DNA from 4 places in the Kitasatospora sp. NPDC090091 genome. Region 2 is predicted to be linked to each of the others. Evidence: riboswitches for the same ligand, from Rfam matches in the RefSeq annotation. Region 2 holds a riboswitch; each other region holds the start of a gene.

Region 1 (7,397 bases), on a different contig from region 2:
CCCGGTGCCGTCCACCTTGAACAGCCTGGTCCGGTACGGCTCGCCGGCCGCCACCGGGGCGGCCTCCCGTCCGGGCGCGGGCGGCTGGACGGGCACCGGCTGCTGCGGGGCCTCCTCGGGCCCCGGCGCAGGTGCGTCGGTGCCGGTCGGGGCGGGCGGGCCGGCCGGTTCGGGGGCGCCGCCCCCGCCGCCGTCCGGACCGCCGTCCGGGCCGTCGCCGTCCGGCTCGGGGCCGTCGTCCCCGGGCCCGCCGTCGGCGGGGCCCTCCGGCCGAGGGTCCTCCGCCGCCGGCTCCTCGGGCTCCTCCGGTCCGGCGTGCTCCGCCAGTGTCCGGTCCAGCTGCTCCTCGTCCAGGCCGGGCGCGTCGAAGGGGTTGCGCCGGCGCCGGTGCGGCAGCGCCAGCTGTGCGGCCTTGCGGACGTCCTCCTCCAGCACCTCGGTGCGCCCCGCCCAGGCGGCCAGCGCGACGGCGGTGCGAGCCATGACGATGTCCGCGCGCAGCCCGTCCACCTCGAACGCGGCGCAGACCGCGGTGATCTGACGCAGCGCCCGGTCGGTCAGCTCGACCTCGGGCAGCAGCTTCCGGGCCGCGGTGATCCGTTCGGCGAGCTCCCGCTCGTCCGGCGCGAACCGCGCGGCGAAGCCCGCCGGGTCGGCGTCGTAGCCGAGCCGGCGGCGGACCACCTCGGCCCGCTCGGCCGGCTCCCGGGTGGCCGCGATCTCCACGGTCAGGCCGAACCGGTCGAGCAGCTGCGGCCGCAGCTCGCCCTCCTCCGGGTTCATCGTGCCGACCAGCAGGAACCGCGCGGCGTGCCGCACCGAGACGCCCTCGCGCTCGACGTAGGAGCGGCCCATCGCGGCGGCGTCCAGCAGCAGGTCCACCACGTGGTCCTGGAGCAGGTTGACCTCGTCGATGTAGAGCACGCCGCGGTGGGCCTGGGCGAGCAGCCCCGGCTCGTACGCCTTGACGCCCTCGGCGAGCGCCCGCTCCAGGTCCAGCGAGCCGACGATCCGGTCCTCGGAGACGCCGACCGGCAGTTCGACCAGCCGGGCCGCGCGCGCCGACGCGGGTGCGCCGTCGTGCGCGCCGTCCGGGCACTGCGGGTCCGGCGCGGCCGGGTCGCAGGCGAAGCGGCAGCCGTCGACGGTGGCGATGGACGGCAGCAGGCCGGCCAGCGCGCGCACCATGGTCGACTTGGCGGTGCCCTTCTCGCCGCGCACCAGCACCCCGCCGACGGCCGGGGAGACGGCGTTGAGCAGCAGCCCGAGCCGCAGGTCGGCCATGCCGACGATCGCGGTGAACGGGTAGCGGACGTCACTCATGATTCTCCAAGGGGGCCCCGGGCGGCAGGAACGGCAGCGCGCCCGCGGCCGGCACCCCGCCCTCGATCAGCTTCCACAGTGCGTCGGTGTCCGCGTGTTCCTCGATCAGGTCGCCCAGCCGGTCGAGCCGGGCCTCGCGGGCGGCGGCGAAGGAGGTGTCCGGGGCTGCGACGAAGTCCCGGCCGGCGGCGGCGGCCACCTCGCCCAGCAGGGCGCGCCGGAAGCCGTCGTTCTCCAGCGCGCCGTGCCAGGTGGTGCCCCAGACCGCGTCCACCCGGCAGCCGTCCAGGAAGGGCGTGCCGCCTTCGACGGTCACCACGCCGTGGTGGATCTCGTACCCCTCGACCCGCTGCCCGTAGGCCTCGCCGACCGGCCGGCCGAGCACCTTCTCGGCGCCGAACCGGACGTGCGTCGGCAGCAGGCCGAGCCCGTCCACCGCGCCGGCCCGGGACTCGACGCCGTCCACGATCTCGCGCGCGAGCATCTGGTAGCCGCCGCAGACGCCGAGCACCGGCTGTCCGGCCGCGGCCCGCGCCCGGAGGGCCGATTCCAGCCCGCGCTCGCGCAGCCAGGCCAGGTCGGCGACGGTGGCCCGGGTGCCGGGCAGCACCACCAGGTCGGCGTCGGCCAGCTCCTCCGGGCGGGTGGCCCAGCGGACCAGCACGCCCGGCTCCTGGGCCAGCGCGTCCACGTCGGTGAAGTTGGAGAGCCGGGGGAAGCGCACCACGGCCACCCGGAGCACGTCCCGGCCCACCGGCCCGCGGCCCTCGGTGCGGTCCACCACGGTGGTGAGGTCGAGCGAGTCCTCGGCGTCCAGCCAGAGCCCGGACAGCATCGGCAGGGTGCCCAGCACCGGACGGCCGGTCAGCTCGCGCAGCATCTCCAGCCCGGGGGCGAGCAGCCGTGCGTCGCCGCGGAACTTGTTGACGAACCAGCCGGCCACGTGGCGCTGGTCCTCCGCGGAGAGCAGCGCCAGCGTCCCGTACATCGCCGCGAACACGCCGCCGCGGTCGATGTCCCCGACCACGACGACCGGCAGCCCGGCGGCGGTGGCCAGGCCCATGTTGGCGATGTCCCGGTCCCGCAGGTTGATCTCGGCCGGCGAGCCGGCGCCCTCGCAGACCACCACGTCGTAGCGGCGGCGCAGGTCGGCCAGGCACTCCAGGGCCCGCTCCAGCAGGACGGGCTTGCGCTCGCGGTAGTCCAGCGCGCCGACCTCGGCGACCGGCCGGCCCAGCAGCACCACCTGGCTGCGGCCGTCCGCGCCGGGCTTGAGCAGCACCGGGTTCATCGCCGCCTCGGGCTCGACCCGGGCCGCCTGCGCCTGCATCGCCTGGGCCCGGCCGATCTCGGCGCCGTCGGCGGTGACGAACGAGTTCAGCGACATGTTCTGCGCCTTGAACGGCGCGACACTGACGCCCTGCCGGGCCAGCCAGCGGCAGATGCCCGCGGTGACCACGCTCTTGCCCGCGTCCGAGGTCGTCCCGGCGACCAGCAGCGCGTTGCTCATGCCCTTCCCCTCCTGCCCAGGACCGCCCGGAGCAGCAGGTGCCCCGCGACCGTCGTACCCAGGGCCAGCGCGCCCACCCGCCGGGAGAGCTGACAGGCCCGTTCGATGTCGTCCACCCCGACCGGCCGCAGCTCCGCACCGAGGACCGGCCGGTGCTCGACCCGGTCGCCGTAATGGAGCGTGCCTCCCAGGCGGACGCCGATGGCGCCGGCGAAGGCCGCCTCGGCCTGGCCCGCGTTGGGGCTGGGGTGCGCGGAGCCGTCCCGGCGCCAGACCCGCCAGGCGGTCCGGGGTTCGGGCGCGGCGGCCACCGTGAGCAGCGCGGTCAGCCGGGCGCCCGGCCAGCCCGCCACGTCGTCCAGCCGGGCCGAGGCCCAGCCGAAGCGGGTGTGCCGCGGCGAGCGGTGGCCGACCATCGCGTCCAGGGTGTTGACGGCGCGGAAGGCGAGCAGCCCGGGCGTGCCCGCGACGGCGCCCCAGACCAGCGCGTTCACCACGGCGTCGGCGGTGTTCTCGGCGACCGACTCGACCACGGCGCGGGCCACCTGCTGCTCGTCCAGCGCGCTCGGGTCGCGCCCGCACAGGTGCGGCAGCCGGGCCCGGGCCGCCGTCAGGTCGCCCGCGGCGAGCGAGCGGCCGATGGTCCGGGCCTCCCGGGTGAGCGAGGTGCCGCCGAGCACCGTCCAGGTGGCGGCGGCGGCCAGCGCGGCCCGCCCGGGCAGGCGCCGGCCCAGCAGGCGCTCGGCGGCCAGCGCGCCGGCCGTGACGGTGCCCACGCAGAGTGCGGTGTAGGCGGCGCCGACGGCGCGGTCGTCGCGCCAGATCCGGCGTTCCAGGCGGCCGGCCGCGCTGCCGAAGAGCGCCACCGGGTGGCCGCGGCGCGGGTCGGCGAACCGGGCGTCGGCGAGGCTGCCGGCGACGGCGCCCAGGGCGAAGGCGGCGGCGCGGGTCAGCGGGCGCACGGCAGGCAGCGGAGGTCTCGGTGGGGCTGGGCAGCCTGCATCGCGTGCGTGTCCTCACTCAGGGTCCGCGCCCTGGATCGACGTACCGGGGGCGAGAGTCTCCTGGCTTCCGGGTCGAACGCACGGCCGCGCCTTCCAGCGGCTTCTGACGGCCTGCCGGTGGGCCGCTCCTGCCCGTCGGCGGGCAAGGAGGGCTTTGTCGGACGTGCTCCCCGGTGACAGTGGCGGGACCGCGCCGGACTCGCACCGGCTTCCTCTGCATGCCTCCGTATTGGCTGAAGGATCCCATCACGCGGCCGAACCGCGAGTCAACCAAGGTCGCGGAGGGGTTGGTCACACGGCCTCACGCCGCCGCACCCCCGTTTTCACCGTTCCCGACCACGTCGCTATCTCCGATCATGACTGCCGCAGGGGCATGACAGGCTGTGGGATCGTCCATCCGCCTGGAGGTACCTCCAGGCCCGCTTCGTGCGTTCGGCGGCTGGGGCGCCGATGGACCAAACCCCTACGGTCGGCGCATGCGACGCAGACAGCCACCCGCCCTGCCGCCGGTGCCCTTCTCCCCGGCGGCCGCCCGTGCGCACCGCGCCGGCCTCGGCCTGACCCCCGAGCAGGTCGCCGAGGGAATGGCCGCGCACGGGATCCGGCTGCTGCCCGCCCATGTGCTCGGCTGGGAGAGCGGCGGGCTGCGCCCGACCGAGGAGGAGTTCATCGCCCTCGCCCGGGCGCTCTGGTGCCCGCCCGCCCAGCTGATGGGCGCCCACCCGGCCCGGCTGCGGGACTTCCGGGTGGCCCGGGAGCTCAACCAGGAGGCCGCGGCCCGCCGGATCGGCGTCCCGCTGCGGCACTACCAGCAGGCCGAGGCGGCCGACCGCTGGGACGGCGACGAGGCGCAGACCCACGCGCTCGCCCAGGTGCTCGGGCTGCGGCTGCGCGAGCTGGTCGCGGTGACGGGCCGTCGGGAGGAGCTGGACCAGCGGCTGAAGCAGTGCGTGGACGGGCGCTGGCAGGCGCACGTCCGTGCGATCGGCCGGATCGTGCCGGTGCACGAGGAGGACCTCGCCGCCGTGCTGACGGCGCTGCAGAGCGAGTACCAGGTCTCCTCGCACTGGGGCGCCGGCAGCTGGGGCTCGCCGGCCCCGGCGGCCGGGCCCGCCGTCACCCGGGACCGGCCGGCCGGCGAGCGGTTCTGGGAGCTGCTCGCGCGGCGGCAGCCCGACATCCCGGTGTGACGGCCGGGCCCTGCCCCCCGGCGCCCGGCCGCCCGCCCGGGGGCCCGGCCGCCCGCCCCGGGCCCGCCGGCCGCCCCGGCGTGACCCGGACGGCCGCGTCCGGTGGCCGGCCGCCTCCCCCGCGAGTGGACTGGTGCGCACAGAGTGCCCAGTCCGCGACCGACAGAGCGGGGAGCGATATGCGTTGGGGAACCGCGGCCGTCGTGGCGGCCGCCGCCGTCGGAACCGGGGTCGCCGTGCTGGTGATCGGCCGCCGGGCGTCGGAGCGGATGGTCCGTCCGACGGCCGCCCGCGAGGCGCCCACCGGCCCCGTCCTGGTGCAGGCCCTCGGCGCCGGCCGGGTCACCTTCACCCCGGGCCCCGACAGCGCCCGGCCCGGCCGCTGGGGCGTCGAGTGGGCCGGCGGCGGGCACGCGGTCGTCGACGAGATCCTGCACCGGGACGACCGGGGCGTCACCCGCCGCCTGGTCCGCGCCGACCGGGGCACGCTGACCGCCGGCACCGAGGTCCGCTTCACCCCCCGGGTGCACCTGGGCGACCCGATCGGGGCGCTCGGCCTGGCGTACGGCGAGACCGCCGCCGAGGGCGAGCTGGGCGCCCTCCCGGCCTGGTACCTGGACGGCAAGCGCGGCACCTGGGTCGTCCTGGTGCACAGCCCGGAGGCGGACCGGCAGCAGGTCCTCCCGGTGCTGCCGGTCCTGGACCGGCTCGCCCTGCCGGCCCTCGTCGTCACCTACCGCGGCGACGCCGGTGCGCCCGCCTCCCCGGACGGCCTCGGCCACTTCGGCGAGACGGAGTGGCGGGACGTCGAGGCGGCCGTCCGGCTCGCGCTGGACAACGGCGCCGCCCGGATCGTCCTCTACGGCTGGTCGGTCGGGGCCACCATCGCCCTGCAGATGGCCGCCCGGTCCGCCTGGGCCTCCTCGGTCGCCGGCCTGGTGCTGGACTCGCCGGTGCTCGACCTGCCCGCCTCCGCCCGCCGGGGCGCCGCCCGGGCCGGCTTCCGCGGCGCCGCCGCCGACCTCGGCGCGCTGGCCGCCGAGGGCCGCACCGGCGTGGACCTGGCGGGCTTCGCCCGGATCGCGGACGGCACCGACCTGCGGGCGCCGACCCTCGTCCTGCAGAGCCCGGACGACCGGATCGCCCCCTGGAAGGCCGCCGCCCGCCTGGCGGCCCTGCGCCCGGACGTGGTCAGCCTCCAGGCGGTCCCGGGCGGTGAGCACGCGGCGCTCTGGAACGCCGACCCGGACGCCTACGAGGAGCTGCTGCGCCGCTGGCTGACCCCGCTGCTCTGACGCCGCGGGAGGGCTGTCCGCCCCCTCCCACCTCCCCGGTCGCACCCGGGAGGTCAGGATGGCGTGGCCACGTCACACAGTTTCGGCCAGGCGGTTTGGGGCCTGTTGCCCGATCTTGTGGACCCCTTGCCGCCGTGCGCCGGCACCGGAGGGGAACCGGATGTGACAGATGGCCGGTACAAGGGGAAGACTGCTCGACGTGACGTCTCGGAACCCGCGCGACCGTGATGCCCCGCTCCCGCCGACGATCGGTTCCGGTGCGACGGTGACCCGTCTGCCCGGCACGGCCCACCGCCCCGCCGGCGCCAGGCCGGGCGGTCCCGGCGTACCCCGCAGGCGAGGGCCCGCACCCGCACCGGGCCGAGGCCGGGTCCCGGTGCCGGAAGGCTTCCCCGCCCCCGCCGAGCTCGCCCCGCTGGCCCGCCGGATGCTGGTCGACGCCGTCCGCATCGCCCGCTGGGCGGGCGAGCTCTCCGAGGTCGACAAGCGCGGCGAGCTGCTCCCGGACGACGCCCGCGCCGCCGGCCGCGCCCTGGCCATGACGGTCGGCGCCGCCGCCAAGGCCTGGGGCCAGGCGCTCCTGGTCGGCCTGGTGGAGGCCCGGGACGGCGGCGCCGCCCCCGGCTGGCGCCTGCACGCCTGGGAGCACGACGACGAGGCCGTGGTCCGCGGCTGGTCGGCGCTATTCGACGCCTGGACGCTGCTCGCCCCGGTACCGCCGGCCGCCCTGCGCGGCGTCTTCGCGGTGCTGGCCGGGCAGGCCGTCGACCAGGCGCCGCAGCTGCTCTCCTTCCTGCACCTGGTGGCCGGCCCGGTCGCCGACAGCGAGCTGCTGGAGCTGCTGCGCCGCGGCCTGGACGAGCGCCGGGTGGCCGGCGGCACCGCCGCGCTGTCGCTGTCGCCCGTCCCGCACGCCGCCTCCGCGGTCTCGGCGGTCCGCGGCACCTGCCGCGAGCCGCAGATCGACACCCCGGCCGCGCCCGGCGACGTCGCCGCCGTCCTGGACTGGATGCTGGACGGCCTGGCCGCCGTCGGCGCGGTGGTCCGCAAGGACGACGCCGCCGAGCTCTCCCCG
Region 2 (7,397 bases):
TCCGGCGTACCCGGCGTACCCGGACGAGCCCGCGTACCCGGACGACAACGCGTACCCGGACGACAGCGCCCACCGGCAGGACGTCGCGTACCCGGAGGAGCAGGCCCACCACGACGGGCCCGCGGACCAGGACGCCACCGCGCACCAGGACGCCACCGCGCTCCACGACGGCACCGCCCACCACGACGGGCCCGCGCACCACGACGGCACCGCCCACCACGACGGGCCCGCGCACGCCGAGGAGGGCCCGGCGCCCACCGACCCGCGGTTCCACCCGTCCGACGGCCCGCCCGTGGAGCTGGCCCCGTACACCATCCCGGCCGTCCCCGCGACCGGCTGGGACCCGGCGCCCAGCCCCCGGCGGCGCTGGATCGGCCGCGCCCTGCTCTTCGCCGTGCTGGCCGTCCAGGCGGCGCTCTCGCTGCGCCTGCTCGGCGCCGCACACCCCGACGAGGCCATCGCCATGATCGTCGGCCGCCAGGAGCTGGACCACCTGTTCGACGGCACCCCGGTGACGACCGACCTGGTCCACCGCATCCCCGGCGCGCCCTGGCTCTACCCGCCGCTGGCCGGCGCCGCCGCCAACGCGAGCGGGATCTTCGGGGCCCGGCTGGTCAGCCTGGTCCTGGCCCTGGCCACCACCGTCCTGGCCTACTCGCTGACCCGCCGGCTCTTCAACGAGCGCGTGGCCATCTGCGGCGCCGCCGCGTACGCCGTCGTGCAGTCCACCGTGGTGGTCGGCTTCTACGCGGCCCCGGACGCCCTCGCGATCGCCCTGGTCGCGGTCACCGCCTGGATCGTCGTCCGGACCGCCCGCGCCCCGGTGGCCCTGGTGCTGCTGGCCGCGCCGGTGGCGGCCCTGGCGGTCGCCGCGGAGTACGCCGCCGTGGTCGCCCTGCCCACCCTGCTCGCCCTCACCGTGATCTCCGCCTCGGCCCGGAAGGGCCGCGGCCCGGCCGCCCTGCGGGCGCTGCTCCTGGCCGTCGGCACCGTCGGGCTGCTGCTGCCCTTCGGCCTGCTGGACGACATTGCGGCCTGGTCGCCCACGCAGGGCCACGAGGCCCGGTCGGCCGGCTCGGTCCTGCTCTCCGCGGCCCAGTGGAGCGGCCTGTTCACGCTGCTGGCCTGCGCCGGGGCGGCCGCCTACGTGCGGCGCGAGCGGATGTACGAGTCGCCCGAGGACGACGAGATCACGGCCACCCGGCTGCGCCGCGCGGCGCTGAGCACCACCCTGTGCGGAACGGCGCTGCTGATCCCGGTCCTGTACGCCTGTCTGGGCACCCCGGGCGTGATGTTCCGGCACCTCGGGTTCGGCATGCTCTTCGCCGCACCGCTGGCCGGCGTGGGCATCACCCGGCTGGTCGGCGCGCACTTCCGCAACCCCCAGCTGGGCATCCTGGTGTGGGTGGTGCTGCTCGCCCTCGGGCTGGAGCAGGCGTCCCTGCGCTACCAGGACGGTCCCGACTCCGGCCGGCTGCTCAGCGTGCTGCGCCTGCACGCCCAGCCGCACGGCGGCCGCTACCTCACCGAGGTCGAGGGACTGCCCGAGTACTACCTGGGCAGCGTCAGCAAGCCGGACCAGTGGTTCTCGGCCCGCCGGGGCACCGAGTACCAGGACCGGGCCGGCGTGGTGCACCGCGGCGACGACGGCACGGTCACCGCCGTCCGGGACGGCTGGTTCAACCTCGTCGTCCTCGACAGCACCGCGCCGAGCGCCATCAACCGGGCCGTCGCGGACGCTGTCGGGGCCGGCGGGCACTACCGCCTGATCGCTCAGTTCAGCTCCCCGACCGGCGATTCCGGCACGTACAAAGTGTTCCTCCGGTACTGAGAGCCCGGGCGCGCGGCCCGGGCTCGGCGACACGCCCGCCACTACATATGGGGCCGTCATACTCAGCCGCCACTAGATGTATGCTCGTCCCTGCTGTCGACGCAGGGGAACCCGGTGGGAATCCGGGACTGCCCCGCAGCGGTGTGCGGGCGGCTCAAGCCGAGCCCGCGAGTCCGAGTACCTGCCGACGGTGTGCCGGTCGCCCTCCCCGCAGAGGCCTTCAGCACCAGTAGTACTTCCGGGCCTCGCGGGCGGGCCGGGGATGACACCGTCGCGCGACGCCGTTCGGCTGCCGCGCCGTGCTCCCCTGCCCCGAACGGCCCGGTGATTCGATCCACCGCCGCCGATCGCCGCCAGGAGAGAGCGCCTTGACCACCGCTGCCTCAGCCACCCTGCCCGCCCAGGTGTCCAGCTCCGCCACCGCCGACCCGACGGTCTCCGACCCGGGCGGCGCTCTGCTCCGGGTGCTGACCGACCGCAGCGTCGACCTTCCGCAGGTGGACCCCGGCCATGTCGCCGCCGCCGCGCTGCGCGGCCGCCACGCCGGCTCGGACTTCGCCGAGCTGCGCGGGCTGGCCGTGGACGCCGCAGCGTCGATGATCGCCGAGGACCCGCAGTACTCGAAGCTCGCCGCCCGGCTGCTCGCGCTGGAGATCGTCGACGAGGCCGCGACCCAGGGCGTGGTCTCCTTCTCCACCTCGATCGCGGTCGGCCACGCCGAGGGCCTGATCGGCGACACCACCGCCGCCCTCGTCGCCAAGCACGCCGACGTCCTCGACGCGATGATCGACCCGCAGGGTGACGACCGCTTCGAGTACTTCGGCCTGCGCACCGTGCAGTCCCGCTACCTGCTGCGCCACCCGATCACCCGCAAGGTCGTCGAGACCCCGCAGCACTTCCTGCTCCGCGTCGCCTGTGGCCTGGCGGTCGGCGACAACGAGCAGTCGGTGCGCGAGGTGGCCGAGCTGTACCGCCTGATGAGCCGGCTGGAGTACCTGACCTCCTCGCCGACCCTCTTCAACTCGGGCACCCGGCACCCGCAGATGTCGAGCTGCTACCTGCTGGACTCGCCGCTCGACAACCTGGACTCGATCTACTCCCGGTACGCCCAGATCGCCCGTCTCTCCAAGCACGCCGGCGGCATCGGCCTCTCCTACTCGCGGATCCGCTCGCGCGGCAGCCTGATCCGGGGCACCAACGGCAAGTCCAACGGCATCGTCCCGTTCCTGCGCACCCTCGACTCCTCGGTCGCCGCCGTCAACCAGGGCGGCCGCCGCAAGGGCGCGGCCTGCGTCTACCTGGAGACCTGGCACGCGGACATCGAGGAGTTCCTGGAGCTGCGCGACAACACCGGTGAGGAGGCGCGCCGCACCCACAACCTCAACCTGGCGCACTGGATCCCGGACGAGTTCATGCGCCGGGTCAACGCGAACGAGGACTGGTCGCTGTTCTCCCCGGCCGACGTGCCGGAGCTGGTCGACCTCTGGGGCGAGGACTTCGACGAGGCCTACCGCAAGGCCGAGCTGGCCGGCAAGGCCGTCCGCACCATCCCCGCGCAGACCCTCTACGCCCGGATGATGCGCACCCTGGCGCAGACCGGCAACGGCTGGATGACCTTCAAGGACGCCTCCAACCGCGCCGCCAACCAGACCGCGCTGCCCGGCCGCACCGTGCACTCCTCCAACCTCTGCACGGAGATCCTGGAGGTCACGGACGACTCCGAGACCGCCGTCTGCAACCTCGGCTCGGTCAACCTCGGCGCCCACGTGGCCGACGGCGCCACCGCCGCCGACCTGATCGGCGCGATGGACTGGGAGCGGCTGGACGCCACCGTGCGCACCGCCGTGACCTTCCTCGACCGCGTGGTGGACATCAACTTCTACCCGACCGTCGAGGCCGGGACGTCGAACTCCCGCTGGCGGCCGGTCGGCCTGGGCGTGATGGGCCTTCAGGACGTCTTCTTCAAGCTGCGGATCGACTTCGACTCCGCCGAGGCGAAGACCCTCTCCACCCTGATCGCCGAGCGGATCATGCTCACCGCGTACGAGCGCTCCGCCGACCTGGCCGAGCAGCTGGGCCGCCACGAGGCGTACGGCGAGACCCGCGCCGCCCGCGGCGAGCTGCACATCGACCACTTCCCGTCGGCCGCCCCGCAGTGGGCCGACCGCTGGGCCGCGCTGCGCACCCGGATCGCCGGGACCGGGCTGCGCAACTCGCTGCTGCTGGCCATCGCGCCGACCGCCACGATCGCCTCGATCGCCGGTGTGTACGAGTGCATCGAGCCGCAGGTCTCCAACCTGTTCAAGCGCGAGACGCTGTCGGGCGAGTTCCTCCAGGTCAACCCGTACCTGGTGCGCGAGCTCAAGGAGCTGGGCGTCTGGGACCAGCAGACCCGGGACGCGCTGCGTGACGCCAACGGTTCGGTCCAGGAGCTCAACTGGCTGCCGGCCGAGGTCCGTTCGCTGTACCGGACGGCCTGGGAGCTGCCGCAGCGCGCGCTGATCGACCTGGCCGCGGCGCGCATGCCGTACCTCGACCAGAGCCAGTCGCTGAACCTCTTCATGGCCGCGCCGACCATCGGCAAGCTCAGCTCGATGTACGCGTACGCGTGGAAGGTCGGTCTGAAGACCACCTACTACCTGCGCTCGCGCCCGGCGACCCGGATCGCCCAGGCCGCGTCCGGGACCGCCCGCACGGCCGCGCCGCAGCCGGCCAACCCGGTCAGCGTGGGCACCCCGACCATGACCCAGGAGGAGCAGGACGCCATCGCCTGCTCCCTGGAGAACCCCGAGTCCTGCGAGGCCTGCCAGTGAGCACCGACGACGACCGCAAGATGCTGCTCGACCCCGGCTTCGAGCTGACCCTGCGCCCGATGCGCTACCCGTCGTTCTACGACCGGTACCGGGACGCGATCAAGAACACCTGGACGGTGGAGGAGGTGGACCTGCACTCCGACGTCGCCGACCTCGCCAAGCTGAGCGAGGGCGAGCGGCACATGATCGGGCGGCTGGTCGCCTTCTTCGCGACCGGTGACTCGATCGTCGCGAACAACGTGGTGCTGAGCCTCTACAAGCACATCAACTCCCCGGAGGCGCGGCTCTACCTGAGCCGGCAGCTGTTCGAGGAGGCCGTGCACGTCCAGTTCTACCTGACGCTGCTCGACACCTACCTGCCCGACCCGGAGGACCGCAACGCGGCCTTCGCCGCGGTGGAGAACATCCCCTCCATCCACCAGAAGGCCCAGTTCTGCTTCAAGTACATGAACGCGGTCGACCACATCGACTCGCTGCAGACGAAGGAGGACAGGCGGGCGTTCCTGCTCAACCTGATCTGCTTCGCCGCGTGTGTGGAGGGGCTGTTCTTCTACGGGGCGTTCGCGTACGTGTACTGGTTCCGGAGCCGGGGCCTGCTGCACGGTCTGGCGACCGGGACGAACTGGGTGTTCCGCGACGAGTCCATGCACATGGACTTCGCGTTCTCCGTGGTGGACACGGTTCGCGAGGAGGAGCCCGACCTCTTCGACGAGGAGATGGCCAAGCAGGTGACGGAGATGCTGGAGGAGGCCGTCGAGGCCGAGCTCCAGTTCGCCCAGGACCTGTGCGGTGAGGGTCTGCCCGGCATGAACACCGCGTCGATGCGCGAGTACCTCCAGGCCGTGGCCGACCAGCGTCTGGCGCGCCTCGGCATGCCGATCCGGTACGGGTCGAGCAACCCGTTCGGCTTCATGGAGCTGCAGAACGTCCAGGAGCTGACGAACTTCTTCGAGCGCCGGGTGTCCGCGTACCAGGTCGCGGTCGAGGGCTCGGTCGCCTTCGACGACGACTTCTAAGTCGTCGGACATGACAGCGCTGCCCCGCACGGCCAAGCCGTGCGGGGCAGCGCTGTTGAATCAGGGGGTGGGGAACTCGCCGTCCTTGACCCCGGTGAGGAACGAGTCCCAGGCGTCGGTGCCGAAGAGCAGAGCCGGCCCATCAGGATCCTTGGAGTCCCGAACGGGCACCAGCCTGGCCGCACCGACAGCGATCTCGACGCAATCACCACCCTGCCCGCTGTAACTGCTCTTGCGCCATGCGACGTTTCCAAGTTCCGCTGCGAGCATGCTCACCTCTCTACTGCCTAGTGGTACAGCTCCTGCCGCACCCGAGCGATCATGTCGAGACTGTCAGCCGGGCTCAAGGCGATCGAGCGGAGCGAATCGAAGATCAGCGTGTAGTCCTCAGTCTCCGCCGGCGTCTCCATGTAGAGCGTCCCCGTCCGGTGTTCGACACACACGACGTCCGAGTATGTCGGCGTGGGGAAGCTGAACAGCACGAATGACCCCATGAGCCCGGGATGAGCCCCAGCTCGATCCGGCAGTATCTGGAGCTCAACGTTGGGCCGCTCCGCCATCTCCAGGAGCCGGTCGAGTTGTTGGCTCATGACCTTCGCCCCGCCCACCTGGACCCGCAGAGCCGCTTCCCCTTCGATTACGCAGATGCGCGGCGGGCTGGCGCGGTTCAACACCTCCTGCCGTGCAATCCGCGCAGTCACAAGAGCCTCCACCTCATCCTTGCTCAAGGTGGACGGTCGCGCTTGAAGCACGGCTCGGGCATAGTCCGGTGTTTGCAGCAGGCCTGCCACCAGCACGTTCTGGAACGACCGGATGTAGTCAGCCGTCTCCTCATAGCCGATGAAGTCCGAGTAAGACGGCCTCGCCAAGCTCGCGCGCTGCACCCAGCCCGGCTCACGACCACGACGCGCCATGCCCACCAGGTCGTCGACGTGCGCCTGATCACCGACGCCGTAGAAGGTCAGCAGGTCACGCAACTCTCCGAGGGAGATGCCCAACCTGGCGTTCTCGATTCGACTGATCTTGGTCCGGTGGCAGCCGATCCGTCGAGCCGCTTCCTCAGGCGTCTTGCCCGCATCTTCCCTCAGCTTGACCAGCGCGGCAGCCAGTCTGCGGCGGCGCACCGTCGGCCGTACATCGCTCATTTGACGCCCCTTCACGCCTGGACCGCACCAGCGTACCGCCACACAAAGATCTTGGAACATGTTCCAAAGAGTCGGTTGCGAAATGCACGAGAGCGAGAGCATGCTACTCAACGTAGCCCTCGACGCGACACAAAGTGATCAAGATGGGCTCATCACCCGGGCATTCCCATGCCCTCTTCAGCTGCTCTCACCTGCACCCCCGCGAGGTGGCCCCGCCATGCCTGAAACCGTCTCCCCCGCCCCGACCGAGCAGGCCTGCTGGTTGCCCCGGCACCAGCGGTCCCCCCGAACCGCCCGGCAGCAGCTCCGCGACTTCCTCCGGCCCCACCCCAGCGGCGAACCGCTCCTCGACACCGGCGAGTTGCTCGTCTCCGAGCTCGTCACCAACGCCGTCCAGCACACCCGTACGCCCCGGGGCCGCCTGATCCAGGTCCGTTTCAGCCTCTCCGACGACCTCCTCCGCATCGAGGTGCACGACGCGGACAGCGAGAAGCCCGTCCCCCGCCCGACCGCCGCCACCGACGAGTGCGGCCGCGGCCTGCTCCTGGTCCGGGAGTTGGCGACCCAGTGGGGCTGCTGCCCGCGCGTGGGA
Region 3 (6,355 bases), on a different contig from region 2:
GCGCGCCGGGCTCCTCGGAGGGTGCCCGGCGCGCCGCGTGCGGCGACACACCGGTGTCAGGGCGCCGTGATTCCCGGCTGCGCGCCGGCGCCGAAGGACCAGCCCTCGACGTCCCCGGGCGCCGGGTTGTAGCTGCCCGCGCCCAGGTTGCTGTACGACCAAGGGCCGCCGTGCTGGGCGTGCCAGTACGACCAGTAGGCGCCGCCGGTCGGGTTGGTGCACGTCGTCGGCAGTGCGTTGATCTTGCACACGAAGCCGGGGAAGCGCGGGTGGAAGGCCCACGAGAATCCGGCACCGGTCAGCGCGGCGAGGCCGGTGGCCGGGTCGCCGGGTGCGCAGCCGGTCTCGATGCCGCCGCCGACGGCGGTGAAGTCGACCACGACGGTGACGCCGGTGGTGCCACTGCAGGCCGCGGCGTGGGCCTGCGGGGCCTGGACGGCGGAGGCGCCGAGCAGGCCGGCGGTGAGGGCCGCCACGGCGGCGATCGAGCCGAGCGTGCGGCGCGCGGGGCGGGCCGGGGTGAGGGTGTCGGTCATCGGAACTCTCCTCGTGGGGTCGGGGGTTCGGATTCTCAGCGGGCGGCCGGCGCCGGGCAGGCCAGGGTGGGGGCGTCGGGACGCGCGCCGGCGGCGGAGAGGGTCGCCAGCGGGGCTGCGGCCAGGCCGAGGACCGCCTGCGCGGTCGCCCGGGAACCGCTGCCGGGGTTGAAGCCGGTCGCGTCGTAGGCGATCGCGCCGCGTACCGCCGGGTCGGTGGCACAGCCCTGCTGGAACTTCACCAGCCGGCTCCAGCCCTTGACGCCGGCCCCGAAGCGCCCGCCGGACAGCAGCGCCTGCGTGGCCAGCCCGGTGGTGTTGGCGTTGGAGGCGGACGCCCCGGCTGCGGCGAAGCCGCCGTCGGCGTTCTGGTGGGCGGCGAGCCAGCCGAGGCCCGCGTTCGCCTTGGCGGTGCGGCCGGTGGCGGCCAGGGCCTGGGCGGCGAGGGCGGTGGCGTCCGGGTCGCTGGTGCAGGTGGCCTGGCCGAAGGAGACGGGGTAGCCGCCGTCCGCGCACTGGCTGTTCGCCAGGAAGTCGACGGCCGCGGCCGGGGCACCGCCGGGCGTGCGGTGCAGGGCGATCACCGCGAGGGACTGGCCGAACGCGTTGCTGTAGTCGCCCCACTGGGAGCGGTCGGAGAACCGGCCCTCGGCGGTCTGGAGCGAGCGCAGCCGGGCCGGCAGGTCGACGCCGCCGAAGGCCGTCGGGTTCCCGCCGCGCACCTCGACGGCGAGCAGCAGCTTGGCAGTGGCGCCCGCGTACGCCTCGGTGGTGCCGTCGCCGAGGTAGCCGCCGAGGATCTCGGGCTTGGCCAGCCAGGCGGTCGCCTTGGCGGCGGCCTCGTCGGAGCTGTGCGAGGCGGCGAAGGCCAGCACAGCGTCGATGGTCAGGCCCTGGTCGGGGTAGGCGGTGCCGTCGAAGACGGACTCGAAGTGGTCGCCGCCGACGAGCTGACGGGCCAGCCAGCCGGCCGCGGCGGCGTCCGGACGGACGGTCGCGGAGGACGGCGCGGCGGCGGGTGCGGCGGCGGGTGCGGCGTGGGCGGCGGTGGCCGCCGGGAGTGCGGTGGCGAGCGCCAGTGCGGGTATCGCGAGCAGACCGAGGGGGCGGCGGAGCGCGGACATGGGTGCCTTTCCGGGCCTGGACGCAGGGGCCCGGAGGACACCGGCGACGCGCCGGGGCAGCCCTCGGAGCTCCGGCCCGCAGACCACGACGGGAGGAGGGACGACACATCTCCGCCGACGGGTACTCGGGCTCGCCGCCGACGTGGCGTCGGCGGCCTACCGTTGCGGGTCAGCGCCGGATTCGGACCGGCTTCCCCCAGCGGCGGAGTCACTACATGACGGCTCATCATGGCGAAACGGAAAAGATCCGGTCAAGGGATCGTGCGTCACATCACGGTGGGCCGGAGCCTGGCCTTCCTCGGACGCCTCTCGCCTCCGACGGCCGGACGGCCGACGACTGCGAGGGACTCCGCCGAACCGGTGACCACCAGGCAACCGGTCTCCGGGTCGCAGTCGAACTTCTTTACCACAAAGACGACTTCGCCCACCAGGAGGGTGTTCACCGCGTTGAGCGCCTTGGGGCGGTCGAGCGTGATCACCCCGACCCGGTCCCTGCGCTCGACCAGGATCGTCTCGTAGCCGGTCACTTGGCGCCCTCCGTCAGAGTGGTGATGATCGCCGAGAAGTCCAGGCCCGCGCCCTCGCCGGCCGCGAAGTCCGCATACAACTGCGCTGCCCTGCGCCCGAGTTCCGTGCTCACGCCCGCGCTCTCGGCCGCGCCGGCGGCCAGTCCGAGGTCCTTGGCCATCAGAGCGGCGGCGAACCCGGCGGCGTACTCGCGGTTCGCCGGGCTGGTCGGCACCGGCCCCGGGACGGGGCAGTTGGTGGTGAGCGCCCAGCACTGGCCGGAGGCGGTCGATGCCACGTCGAACAGCGCCTGGTGGCCGAGGCCGAGGCTCTCCCCGAGCACGAAGGCCTCGCTCACCGCGATCATCGAGATGCCGAGGATCATGTTGTTGCAGATCTTCGCGGCCTGCCCGGCGCCGGACGCTCCGCAGTGGACGACCCGGCGGCCCATCGCCGCCAGCAGCGGCTCGGCCTCGGCGAAGTCGGCGTCCCCCGCGCCCACCATGAAGGTCAGGCTCGCCGCCTCGGCGCCGGGCACTCCTCCGGAGACCGGCGCGTCGACCGCCCGGTGGCCGGCGGTCCGGGCCAGATCGGCGGCGATCCGGGCGTCCCCGACCGCGACGGTGGAGCAGTCCACGAACAGCGCGCCGCGCGCGACCGACGTCAACTCGTCGTAGGCTTCGAGGACATGGCGTCCGGTCGGCAGCATGGTGACGACCACCCCGGCGGCCTCCACCGCCGCCCCGGCCGAGTCGGCCATGGCCACTCCCCGGCCGGCGGCCCGCCCGCGGGCGGCCTCCGAGAGGTCGTAACCGGTCACCGCGTACCCGGCTTTGACCAGGTTGGCGGCCATCGGGCCGCCCATGTTGCCCAGTCCGACGAATCCGATGCTGTGGGTCACCAGCGCTCCAGGGGTGTGGTGGCGGCGAGGCCCAGTTCGCGCTCGCCGAGCGGGACGAAGTAGCGGGCCACGGTGGCGGGTTCGACGGCACCCAGCGTCGCCGGGCTCCACCGGGGTGTGCGGTCCTTGTCGATCACCTGGGCCCGGATGCCCTCGGCGAGGTCCGGTGTGGAGAGCGCCGCGCAGGACGTGCGGTACTCCTGGTCCAGCACCGCCTCCAGCGGGCCGAGGGCCCGGGCCCGGCGCAGCGCGGCCAGGGTCGCCTTCACGGCGGTCGGGGAGTTGGCGGTGATCCGGTCGACGGCCTTCTTCGCCTCGGGTTCACCGCTGTCCCGCAGCCGGTCGAGGATCTCCTCCACGGTGGCTGCCGCGTAGCAGCTGTCGATCCATGCCCGCTGCCCTTCCAGCAGGCCCGTCGGCGCGGGCGCGACGTGTCGTTCGAGGGCGTCGTGCACGGGCAGTTCGGCCAGGTCGTCCAGCAGGGCCGGGAGCCGCCCGGTGGGCACGAAGTGGTCGGCGAGCCCGCACAGGAGGGCGTCCGCGGCACCGGCGGAGCCCGCGGTCAGGGCGAGGTGGGTGCCCGACTCGCCCGGCGCGAGGGCGAGCAGGTAGGTGCCGCCGACGTCGGGGACGAAGCCGATGCCCGCCTCCGGCATGGCGACGCGGGTGGTCTCGGTGACGATCCGGACGCTGCCGTGGGCGGAGACGCCGACGCCGCCGCCCATCACGATGCCGCTCATCACGGCGACGTAGGGCTTCGAGTAGCGGGCGATCCGGGCGTTGAGCCGGTACTCGTCGCGCCAGAACTCCTCGACGGCTCCGTGGTCGCCGCCGGTGGCGGCGCGGTGGATGGCGACGATGTCGCCTCCGGCGCAGAAGGCGCGGTCGCCGGCCCCGGTGACGACGACGGTCTCGATCCGGTCGTCGCGCTCCCAGGCGTCCAGGGCCTCCGAGATCCGCTGCACCATGCCGTGGGTGAGGGCGTTCAGGGCAGCGGGGCGGTTGAGGACGATCAACCCGGCCCGGCCCTCCCGCTGGACGATGACCTCCGCGGTGTCGTTCCCGGTCATCACGCGGCTCCGGTCAGGCCGCGGGCGACGATGACGCGCATGATCTCGTTGGTCCCTTCCAGGATCTGGTGCACCCGCAGGTCGCGGACGATCTTCTCGATGCCGTACTCGGCGAGGTAGCCGTAGCCGCCGTGCAGTTGGAGGGCGTCGTTGGCCACCGTGAAGCCGGTGTCGGTGGCGTGGCGCTTGGCCATCGCGCAGAGCTGCGGCGCACGGGGGTCCCCCCGGTCCAGGGCCGCGGCGGCCCGCCACACCAGCGCCCGGGCGGCCTCCAACTCGGTCGCCATGTCGGCGAGTCGGAATTGCAGCGCCTGGGCGTGCAGCAGTCGCGCCCCGAACGCCTCACGGTCGGCGAGGTGGGCCACCGCACGTTCCAGCGCACTCTGGGCTCCGCCGAGCGAGCAGGCGGCGATACCGAGCCGTCCGCCGTTGAGGCCGCCCATGGCGATCCGGAAGCCCTCGCCCTCCGCCCCGAGCAGGCGGTCGGCGGGCAGCCGGACGCCGTCCAGCAGCACCTGGCGGGTCGGCTGGGCGTTCCAGCCCATCTTCTGCTCGTTCGGGCCGAAGGACAGCCCCCGGTCGTCACGGTCCACGAGGAACGCGGAGACGCCCTTCGGCCCCGGACCGCCGGTCCGCGCCATCACCACGTACACCTGCGCCGTGCCCGCCCCGGAGATGAACTGCTTGACGCCGTCCAGCACCCAGTGGTCCCCCTGGCGCACGGCCCGGGTGGTGAGCGCGGCGGCGTCGGAGCCGGCGCCGGGCTCGGTGAGGCAGTAGCTGCCCAACTGTTCGGCCGAGCAGAGCGCCGGCAGCCAGCGGGTGCGCTGGGTCCCGGTGCCGTAGCGGTCGACCATCCAGCCGACCATGTTGTGGATGGACAGGTAGGCGGCGATCGACGGGCAGCCGGTGGCGAGCGCCTCGAAGGCCACCACCCCGTCCGCCCGGGAGAGTTCGGAGCCTCCGACGTCCTCGCGCACGTATACGCCGGCCAGGCCGACGTCCGCCGCCTTGCGCAGCACGTCGACCGGGAAGTGCTTGGTCCGGTCCCACTCCACCGCGTGCGGCGCCAGGTACTCGTCGGCGAAGGCCCGGGTGGTCCCGGCGACGGCCCGCTGGTCCTCGGTGAGGTCGTGCACGGCGCTCATCCCATCGTCGGAATGGTGAAGCTCGCGCCCTCCTTGACCCCGGAGGGCCAGCGCGAGGTGACGGTCCGGGTGCGGGTGTAGAAGCGGATCGCGTCCGGTCCGTGCTGGTTGAGGTCGCCGAACGCGGAGCGCTTCCAGCCGCCGAAGGTGTGGTAGGCGACCGGCACCGGGATCGGCACGTTCACGCCGACCATGCCGGTGTTGACCCGGCGGGTGAAGTCGCGGGCGGTGTCGCCGTCCCGGGTGAAGATCGCCACGCCGTTGCCGAACTCGTGCTCGCTGGGCAGGCGCAGCGCCTCCTCGTAGTCGGCGGCGCGGACGACGGTGAGCACCGGGCCGAAGATCTCCTCCCGGTGGATCCGCATCTGCGGGGTGACCCGGTCGAACAGCGAGGCGCCGAGGAAGTAGCCGCCCTCGTGCCCGTCCAGCCGGAAGTCGCGTCCGTCGACGACGAGTTCGGCGCCCTCTGCGACACCGATGTCGAGGTGGTCGCGCACCCGGGCGAGCGCGTCGGCGCCGACCAGCGGGCCGAAGTCGGCCGCCGGGTCGTCCGAGCGGCCGACCTTCAGGGCGGCGATCCGCTCGACCAGCTTCGCCACCAGGGCGTCGGCGGTCTCCTCCCCCACCGGGACGGCGACCGAGATCGCCATGCAGCGCTCGCCGGCCGAGCCGTACCCGGCGCCGATCAGCGCGTCGGCCGCCTGGTCGAGGTCGGCGTCCGGCATGACGATCATGTGGTTCTTCGCGCCGCCGAAGCACTGCGCCCGCTTCCCGTGGGCGGCCGCGGTCGCGTACACGTACTGGGCGATCGGGGTCGAGCCGACGAAGCCGACCGCCTCCACCCGCGGGTCCTCCAGCAGCGTGTCGACGGCCTCCTTGCCGCCGTTGACCACGTTGAGGACGCCCGGCGGCAGTCCGGCCTCCAGGAACAGCTCGGCCAGCCGCAGCGGCACCGAGGGGTCGCGCTCGGAGGGCTTGAGGACGAAGGCGTTGCCGCAGGCCAGCGCGGGCGCGGCCTTCCAGAGCGGGATCATCGCCGGGAAGTTGAACGGCGTGATGCCCGCGACGA
Region 4 (7,397 bases), on a different contig from region 2:
GAGGACCTCGGCTGGCGCGTGGCCGGCGCGGGCCCGGGCCTGGCCGACCGCCGGGTGGAGATCACCGGCCCGCCCGAGCGCCGGATGACCGTCAACGCCCTCAACTCCGGCGCCAAGGTCTGGCTGGCGGACTTCGAGGACGCCACCGCCCCGACCTGGCACAACCTGGTCACCGGCCAGCTCAACCTGATCGACGCGATCGAGCGTCAGATCGACGACACCACGCCGGAGGGCAAGCGCTACTACATCGGGAACGACCCCGCCACCATCGTGGTCCGCCCCCGCGGCTGGCACCTGGACGAGCAGCACCTCCTGATCGACGGGCGCCCCGCGATCGGCGCGCTGGTCGACTTCGGCCTGTACCTGTTCCACTGCGGCCGGCCGCAGATCGCGGCCGGCTCCGGCCCGTACTTCTACCTCCCCAAGCTGGAGAACCACCTCGAAGCGCGCCTGTGGAACGACGTGTTCACCCTCGCCCAGGCCGACCTCGGCATCCCGCACGGCACGATCCGCGCCACCGTGCTGATCGAGACCATCACCGCGGCCTTCGAGATGGACGAGATCCTCTACGAGCTGCGCGAGCACGCCGCCGGCCTCAACGCGGGCCGCTGGGACTACCTGTTCAGCCTCATCAAGAACTTCGCCCAGCACGGGCCCCGGTTCGTCCTGCCCGACCGCGCCACCCTCACCATGACCCAGCCGTTCATGCGCGCCTACACCGACCTGCTGGTGCGCACCTGCCACCGGCGCGGCGCGCACGCGATCGGCGGCATGGCCGCGGCGATCCCGCAGCGCGACCCCGCGGCCAACGAGGCGGCCCTCACCAGGGTGCGGGCCGACAAGGAGCGGGAGGCGGGCGACGGCTTCGACGGCTCCTGGGTCGCCCACCCCGGTCTGGTCGCGACCTGCCGCACCGCCTTCGACGAAGTCCTCGGCGACCGCCCGCACCAGCTGGAGCACACCCGCGAGGACGTCGACGTCACCGCCGCCGACCTGCTGGGTGTCCAGCGGCTCTCCGCCGGCCTGCCCACCGAGCAGGGCCTGCACGCCAACGTGGCCGTCGCCCTGCGCTACCTGGTCGCCTGGCTCGGCGGCTCCGGCGCCGTCGCCGTCTTCGGCCTGATGGAGGACGTCGCCACCGCCGAGATCGCCCGCTGCCAGCTCTGGCAGTGGCAGCACCACTGCACCCGCCTCGCCGGCGGCTCCCTCGCCACCGCGGACCTGGTCCGGCGGCTGATCGACCGCGAGCGGGCCGGGCTGCTCGCGGAGCACGCCGACCCGGCGCTGGTGGACGATGCGGTGCGCATCCTGGAGGAGACCGCGCTCGGCGCGGAGCTGCCCGCCTTCCTCACCACCGAGGCCTACGCCCGCCACCTCGTCCGCACCACCGCCCCGGCCGCCTGACCCGGCCGGTCTCCGCATCGCCCCCGAAGGAGGCAATCGCATGAACGTCATCCGCCGTGTCGCCGTCGTCGGTGCCGGGCAGATGGGCTCCGGCATCGCCGAGGTCTTCGCCCGCGCCGGGCTCGACACCGTCGTCTGCGAGAGCGGGCGCGAGGCCCTGAGCGCCGCCCGCAGCCGGATCGACCGCTCGTTGCACCGCGCCGTCGACCGCGGCCGGATCAGCGAGGAACAGCGCACCGACGCCTGGGCCCACCTGCTCTTCGCCGACGACCTCGAAGCGCTCGCCGACCGGCAGCTCGTCGTCGAGGCCGTCGTCGAGGACGAACGCGTCAAGACCGAGGTGCTCACCACCCTGGACAAGGTGCTGGTCGCCGAGGACGCCGTCCTCGCCACCAACACCTCGGCGATCCCCGTCACCCGGCTCGGCATCACCACCGGCCGTGCCTCGCACGTCCTGGGCCTGCACTTCTTCAACCCGGCCCCGGCGATGCCGCTGGTCGAGCTGGTCAGCTCGCTGCACACCGACCCCGCCGTGGTCGGCCGAGTGGAGGCCTTCGCCGCGGACGTCCTCGGCAAGCACGTCGTCCACTCCCGGGACCGGGCCGGGTTCGTCGTCAATGCCCTGCTGGTGCCCTACCTGCTCGCCGCCGTCCGGATGGCCGAGGCCGGGCACGCCAGCCCGGAGGACATCGACGCCGGCATGGTTTACGGCTGCGCCCACCCCATGGGCCCGCTCGCCCTCGCCGACCTGATCGGCCTGGACACCGTCGAGGCGATCGCCCACTCCATGTACGAGGAGTACAAGGAACCGCTGTACGCACCCCCGCCGCTGCTCTCCCGCATGGTCGAGGCCGGACTGCTCGGCCGCAAGACCGGCCGCGGCTTCCACGCCCACCCGGCGGCCTGACGGCCCGTCCGTACCTCCCGCCGCCGGCCACCGGCCACCGGCAGACCCGATGCCCTGGAGACCGCGCCACCCGCGCGCTCCAGGGCGTCGCGCTGCCCGCGTTTCCCGGGGACGGCTCGGGCAGCCACCGGCCGGGCACCGCACGCGTGCGGTGCCCGGCCGGGTCGTACCGTCCTCGGGTCAGTCCGCCAGTTCCTCCCTCAGGCGGCGGGCGGCGCCGACCAGGCTGTCCAGGGAGGCTCGGGTCTCCGGCCAGCCGCGGGTCTTCAGGCCGCAGTCGGGGTTGACCCACAGGCGTTCGGCCGGGATCGCGGCGAGGCCGGTGCGCAGCAGGGAGACGGCCTCCTCGGTGCTCGGCACGCGCGGGGAGTGGATGTCCCAGACACCCGGCCCGACCTCGCGCGGGTAGCCCGCCTCGGCCAGCTCGCCGGCCACCTCCATGTGCGAGCGGGTCGCCTCCAGCGAGATCACGTCTGCGTCGAGGTCGTCGATGGCCGTCATGATCGCGCCGAACTCGGCGTAGCACATGTGGGTGTGGATCTGGGTGTCCGCCCGTACCCCCGAGGTGGCGAGGCGGAAGGCCTCGGTGGCCCACGCCAGGTAGGCCGGGCGGTCGGCGGCGCGCAGCGGCAGGGTCTCGCGCAGGGCCGGCTCGTCGACCTGGACGACGGCGGCGCCGGCGGACTCCAGGTCGACGACCTCGTCGCGCAGCGCGAGCGCGACCTGGCGAGCGGTGTCGGCGAACGGCTGGTCGTCGCGGACGAAGGACCACGCGAGCATGGTGACCGGCCCGGTGAGCATGCCCTTGACCGGGCGGTCGGTGAGGCCCTGGGCGTAGCGGAACCAGTCCACCGTCATCGGGTGCGGGCGGGAGATGTCCCCGGCCAGCACCGGCGGCCGCACGTACCTGGTGCCGTAGGACTGGACCCAGCCGTGGCGGGTGGCCAGGTAGCCGGTGAGCTGCTCGGCGAAGTACTGGACCATGTCGTTGCGCTCGGGCTCGCCGTGCACGAGGACGTCCAGGCCGGCCTTCTCCTGGTAGGCGATGACCTCGCGGACCTCGGCCTCCATCCGCTCCCGGTACGCCCCCGCGTCGATCCGGCCCGCCGTCAGGTCGGCCCGTGCGAGCCGCAGTTCGGCGGTCTGCGGGAACGAGCCGATGGTGGTGGTGGGAAGGAGCGGCAGGCCCAGCCGGGCGCGCTGGGCCTCGGCCCGCTGCGGGTAGGCCTGGGCGCGGCGGGTGTCGTCGGCGCCCACGGCGGCCGCACGGGCCCGTACGGCCGGGTCACGGGTGATGGGGGAGGTGGCGCGGGAGGCCAGGTCGGCGCGGTTGGCGGCGAGTTCGGCGGTGATCGCGCCAGTACCCTCCCGCAGCCCGCGGGCCAGCAGGGCGACCTCGGCGGCCTTCTGCTTGGCGAAGGCGAGCCAGCGGGCGATCTGCGGGTCGACGTCGCGCTCGGCCGCGGCGTCGATCGGCACGTGCAGGAGGGAGCAGGACGGCGCGACGTCGACCCGGTCGGCGAGACCGAGCAGCGTCGCGAGGGTGGCCAGCGACTTCCCGAGGTCGTTGATCCAGATGTTCCGGCCGTCGACGACCCCGGCGACCAGGCGCTTGCCCGGCAGGCCCCCGACTGCGGCGAGATCGTCCAGGTTGGCGGCGGCCGGGCCGGTGAAGTCCAGCGCCAGGCCCTCGACCGGGGCCTTGGCGAGCACCGGCAGGGCTTCGCCGAGGCGGTCGAAGTAGCTCGCCACCAGCAGCTTCGGCCGGGCGGTGAGGCCGCCCAGCTCGCGGTAGGCGCGGGCGGCGGCGTTCAGTTCGGCCGGGGTGCGGTCCTGGACGAGCGCGGGCTCGTCCAGCTGGACCCATGCGGCGCCCGCCGCCCGCAGGTGGGCGAGCAACTCGGCGTAGACGGGCAGCAGCCGGTCCAGCAGGGTGATCGGCTGGAAGTCGGCCGCGACGCCGGGCGCCGGCTTGGCGAGCAGCAGGTAGGTGATCGGGCCGACCAGCACCGGGCGGGCGGCGTGGCCGAGAACCAGGGCCTCGCGCAGCTCGGCGGCCGCCTTGGCCGGGTTCGCGGCGAACACCGTGTCGGGGCCCAACTCGGGCACCAGGTAGTGGTAGTTGGTGTCGAACCACTTGGTCATCTCCAGTGGCGCGACGTCCTGGGTGCCGCGCGCCATGGCGAAGTAGCCGTCCAGAGGGTCGGCCTCGACGGCCTCCCGGTGGCGGGCCGGGATCGCGCCGACGGCCACGGTGGTGTCCAGCACGTGGTCGTAGAGCGAGAAGTCACCGGTCGGGACCTCCTGGACCCCGGACTCGGCAAGCTGGGCCCAGTTCTCCCGGCGCAGGCCGGCAGCGGCGGTCAGCAGCGCCTCCGAGGTGACTGTGCCCTTCCAGTACCCCTCGATCGCCTTCTTCAGTTCCCGGTTACGGCCCTGCCGGGGGTAGCCGTACACGGTGGCCACGGTCGCCGCGGCTGCGGACTGCGCTGTCAAGGGACTCTCCTTCGCGAGCCTGATTCCTCTTGGTGCCCGGTGACGGCACGAAGGCGCGAAGGGGTGACGAACCGGACGGACGCCCGCACGTGGACGCAGCTCCGCCTGGTATGAACGCCGACCCGCCCACGAGGTCACCGGATTGCCGCGCGCGAAACGGTCGCGCACGGGCAGTGGCAGGTCTTCGGACTCGCGGGCACGGCCGCCCTGGTCCCAGGGCGGACACCTACTGGCCGTCGCTTCCCAGACCCTCCCGGGCCCAGTGCGTATGACGGCGGTCGTTCCCACTCACCGCTGCGGGGCAGTCCCGGATTCCCACCGGGTTCCCTCTTGCGACGCGCCTGCCTGGCGGACAGGGCGAACCAGCTGCACCGCCAGCTTAGGGGCAGGACGGCGGAAGCTGAACAGCGAATCGCTCAAATCGTCCGGATGCTGAGACCGGGTCGGCGTCAGGACCGGACGGCCGCGCGGCGTTCCCCGGAGCGGGAGGGACGTCGGAGCCGTCCGCGGCCTCGAAGCGCACCGTGGGTTCGAAGTTGGCGCGCCGGGCGGCCCGGCGGAAGACCGTCAGGACGGCCGGCCCGACGACCAGTACGGCCGTGAAGGTGGTGACGGCCCGGCCGGTGTCCCAGCCGAGCGAGGTGGCCAGGTCGAACAACAGGTAGCGGTGCCACTGTTCGGTGAAGGGCAGGCCCGGCAGGTAGGCGATGGAGCTGTTCGGGTCGGTCGAGAACGGCCAGAAGGACAGGTTGAGCAGGAAGCCGAACAGGTAACCGGAGAACGCCCCGTACACGGCCAGCATCGGCACCTCCCAGCGCCGGCGGGCCGGTGGGAGCAGTCCGGCTAGCATGCCCACGAAGGCGCAGCCGAACATCTGGTACGGCATCCAGGGGCCGACGCCGCCGGTCAGCAGGGCCGAGGCGAACAGCGAGGTGCAGCCGAGGGTGAAGCCGAAGCCGAGGCCGAAGACCCGGCCGGCCAGGACGAGGACGAAGAAGACCGTCTCCACTCCGGCCGTCCCGGCGCCGAGCGGGCGGAGTCCGGCGTTGACGGCGGACAGGACGCCGAGCATGGCGAGAGCCTTGGCGTCGATGCCGCCGGCCGCGATCTCCGCGATGACGACGGCGAGGACCAGGACCAGCAGGGCGCCGAAGATCAGCGGCGGTGCGTAGTTCGAGCCGAACTTCCCGGGGGCCACGACGAACGGCCAGGTGAAGGCGACGACGCCGATGAAGGCGGCCAGCGCGATGACGATGCGGGCCCGGCCGGGGATGCGCAGGGCGGTCATCGGGCGGCCTCCGCCGGTTCGAGGGCCCCGGCGACCTGCCTGGTGGTCAGGTACGGCAGGGGAGCGAGGATCTTGGCGGTCTGCGGGGCGAAGGTCGGTGAGGCCACGATGACCTCGGAGGTCGGGCCGTCGGCGACGATCTCGCCCTCGGCCATGACGACGACCCGGTCGGCGGCGGAGGCGACGAACTCGACGTCGTGGGTGGAGACCACGACGGTCCGGCCCTCGGCGGCGAGGGCGTCGACGATGCCGGTGAGCGCTTCCTTGGCCTGGTAGTCCAGCCCGCGGGTGGGTTCGTCCAGCAGCACCACCCTGGGTGCGGCTGCCAGTTGGATCGCCAGGACGAGGGCCAGCTGCTGGCCCTCGGAGAGGTCGCGGGGGTGGATGTCGTCCGGGATGCCGGGGGCCAGCCGGTCGAGGATCTGCCGGGCGGTCGGCCCTGCGGCGTGATCGGCCTCCAGGTCGCTCTGGGCCAGCTCCTGGGCGACCGTCTCCAGGTACAGCAGGTCGGTGGGGGTCTGCGGGACGAGGCCGACCAGTTGCCGGGCCCGGGCCGCGGGGAGGCGCTTGGGGTCCTCGGCCTTCCCGCCCTCGGCTGCGACGACCTTCACGCTGCCGCCCTGCCTGGGACCGGAGCCCTGGAGGGCCCAAAGGAGTGAGGACTTGCCGGAGCCGTTGCGCCCCATCAGGGCCGTGACCTCGCCCGCGCGCAGCTCCAGCCCGACGCCCCGGACGGCGGCCACCTGGCCGTAGCGCACCACGACCCGCTCGGCGGAGAGCACGGTCTCGCCGGTGGCCGGTTCGCGGCGCGGCGCCGGTGCCGGGCGGTCGGCCAGCCGCTCCCGCAGCGGAGCGGCCGCCCGGCGGGCGTCCCGGACCGAGAGCGGCAGCGGCTGCCAGCCGGCCAGCCGGCCGAGGTCGACCACGGGCGGCGCGATCACGGTGTCCCGGAAGACCTCGGCGGGCGGGCCGTGCACGACGGTCCCGTCGCCGGGCAGGTAGGCGACGCTGTCGGCGTACTGGACGACGCGCTCCAGGCGGTGCTCGGCGAGCAGGACGGTGACGCCGAGGTCGTGCACCAGCCGGGTGACGGCGGCGAGCACCTCCTCGGCGGCGGTCGGGTCGAGGGCGGAGGTCGGCTCGTCCAGGACCAGGACGCGCGGGTGGGCGGTGAGGACGGAGCCGATGGCTACGCGCTGCTGCTGGCCGCCGGAGAGCTCGTGCAGGGCGCGGTGGCGCAGGTCGGCCAGGCCCAGCAGGTCGAGGGTCTCCTCGACGCGCTTGCGCATGACCTCCGCGGGG

What was found. A riboswitch is a leader RNA that binds a small molecule or an ion and turns the genes downstream of it on or off. The one in region 2 is predicted to bind cobalamin.
Region 1: linked by a shared signal. The riboswitch ahead of ACIPSC_RS19625 (cobalamin biosynthesis protein) and the one ahead of ACIPSC_RS10965 (ribonucleoside-diphosphate reductase subunit alpha) in region 2 are both predicted to bind cobalamin.
Region 3: linked by a shared signal. The riboswitch ahead of ACIPSC_RS07130 (peptidase) and the one ahead of ACIPSC_RS10965 (ribonucleoside-diphosphate reductase subunit alpha) in region 2 are both predicted to bind cobalamin.
Region 4: linked by a shared signal. The riboswitch ahead of metE (5-methyltetrahydropteroyltriglutamate--homocysteine S-methyltransferase) and the one ahead of ACIPSC_RS10965 (ribonucleoside-diphosphate reductase subunit alpha) in region 2 are both predicted to bind cobalamin.

What each region holds. Positions count from the first base shown of each region.
Region 1 covers NZ_JBIVDY010000010.1:238,393-245,789, forward strand. The annotation lists gene ACIPSC_RS19615 (putative cobaltochelatase) at 1-1,323, opposite strand, end outside; gene ACIPSC_RS19620 (cobyric acid synthase) at 1,316-2,833, opposite strand; gene ACIPSC_RS19625 (cobalamin biosynthesis protein) at 2,830-3,795, opposite strand; cobalamin riboswitch at 3,891-4,053, opposite strand; gene ACIPSC_RS19630 (XRE family transcriptional regulator) at 4,314-5,027, shown strand; gene ACIPSC_RS19635 (alpha/beta hydrolase family protein) at 5,207-6,322, shown strand; gene ACIPSC_RS19640 (hypothetical protein) at 6,699-7,397, shown strand, end outside.
Region 2 covers NZ_JBIVDY010000005.1:248,542-255,938, forward strand. The annotation lists gene ACIPSC_RS10960 (glycosyltransferase family 39 protein) at 1-1,831, shown strand, start outside; cobalamin riboswitch at 1,895-2,035, shown strand; gene ACIPSC_RS10965 (ribonucleoside-diphosphate reductase subunit alpha) at 2,236-4,644, shown strand; gene ACIPSC_RS10970 (ribonucleotide-diphosphate reductase subunit beta) at 4,665-5,660, shown strand; gene ACIPSC_RS10975 (DUF397 domain-containing protein) at 5,721-5,930, opposite strand; gene ACIPSC_RS10980 (helix-turn-helix domain-containing protein) at 5,948-6,805, opposite strand; gene ACIPSC_RS10985 (ATP-binding protein) at 7,023-7,397, shown strand, end outside.
Region 3 covers NZ_JBIVDY010000003.1:357,313-363,667, forward strand. The annotation lists gene ACIPSC_RS07125 (flagellar hook-length control protein FliK) at 57-536, opposite strand; gene ACIPSC_RS07130 (peptidase) at 572-1,660, opposite strand; cobalamin riboswitch at 1,759-1,898, opposite strand; gene ACIPSC_RS07135 (enoyl-CoA hydratase-related protein) at 1,927-2,187, opposite strand; gene mmsB (3-hydroxyisobutyrate dehydrogenase) at 2,184-3,068, opposite strand; gene ACIPSC_RS07145 (enoyl-CoA hydratase/isomerase family protein) at 3,065-4,138, opposite strand; gene ACIPSC_RS07150 (acyl-CoA dehydrogenase family protein) at 4,138-5,286, opposite strand; gene ACIPSC_RS07155 (CoA-acylating methylmalonate-semialdehyde dehydrogenase) at 5,283-6,355, opposite strand, start outside.
Region 4 covers NZ_JBIVDY010000003.1:345,217-352,613, forward strand. The annotation lists gene aceB (malate synthase A) at 1-1,404, shown strand, start outside; gene ACIPSC_RS07090 (3-hydroxybutyryl-CoA dehydrogenase) at 1,445-2,311, shown strand; gene metE (5-methyltetrahydropteroyltriglutamate--homocysteine S-methyltransferase) at 2,492-4,807, opposite strand; cobalamin riboswitch at 4,965-5,189, opposite strand; gene ACIPSC_RS07100 (ECF transporter S component) at 5,187-6,095, opposite strand; gene ACIPSC_RS07105 (ABC transporter ATP-binding protein) at 6,092-7,397, opposite strand, start outside.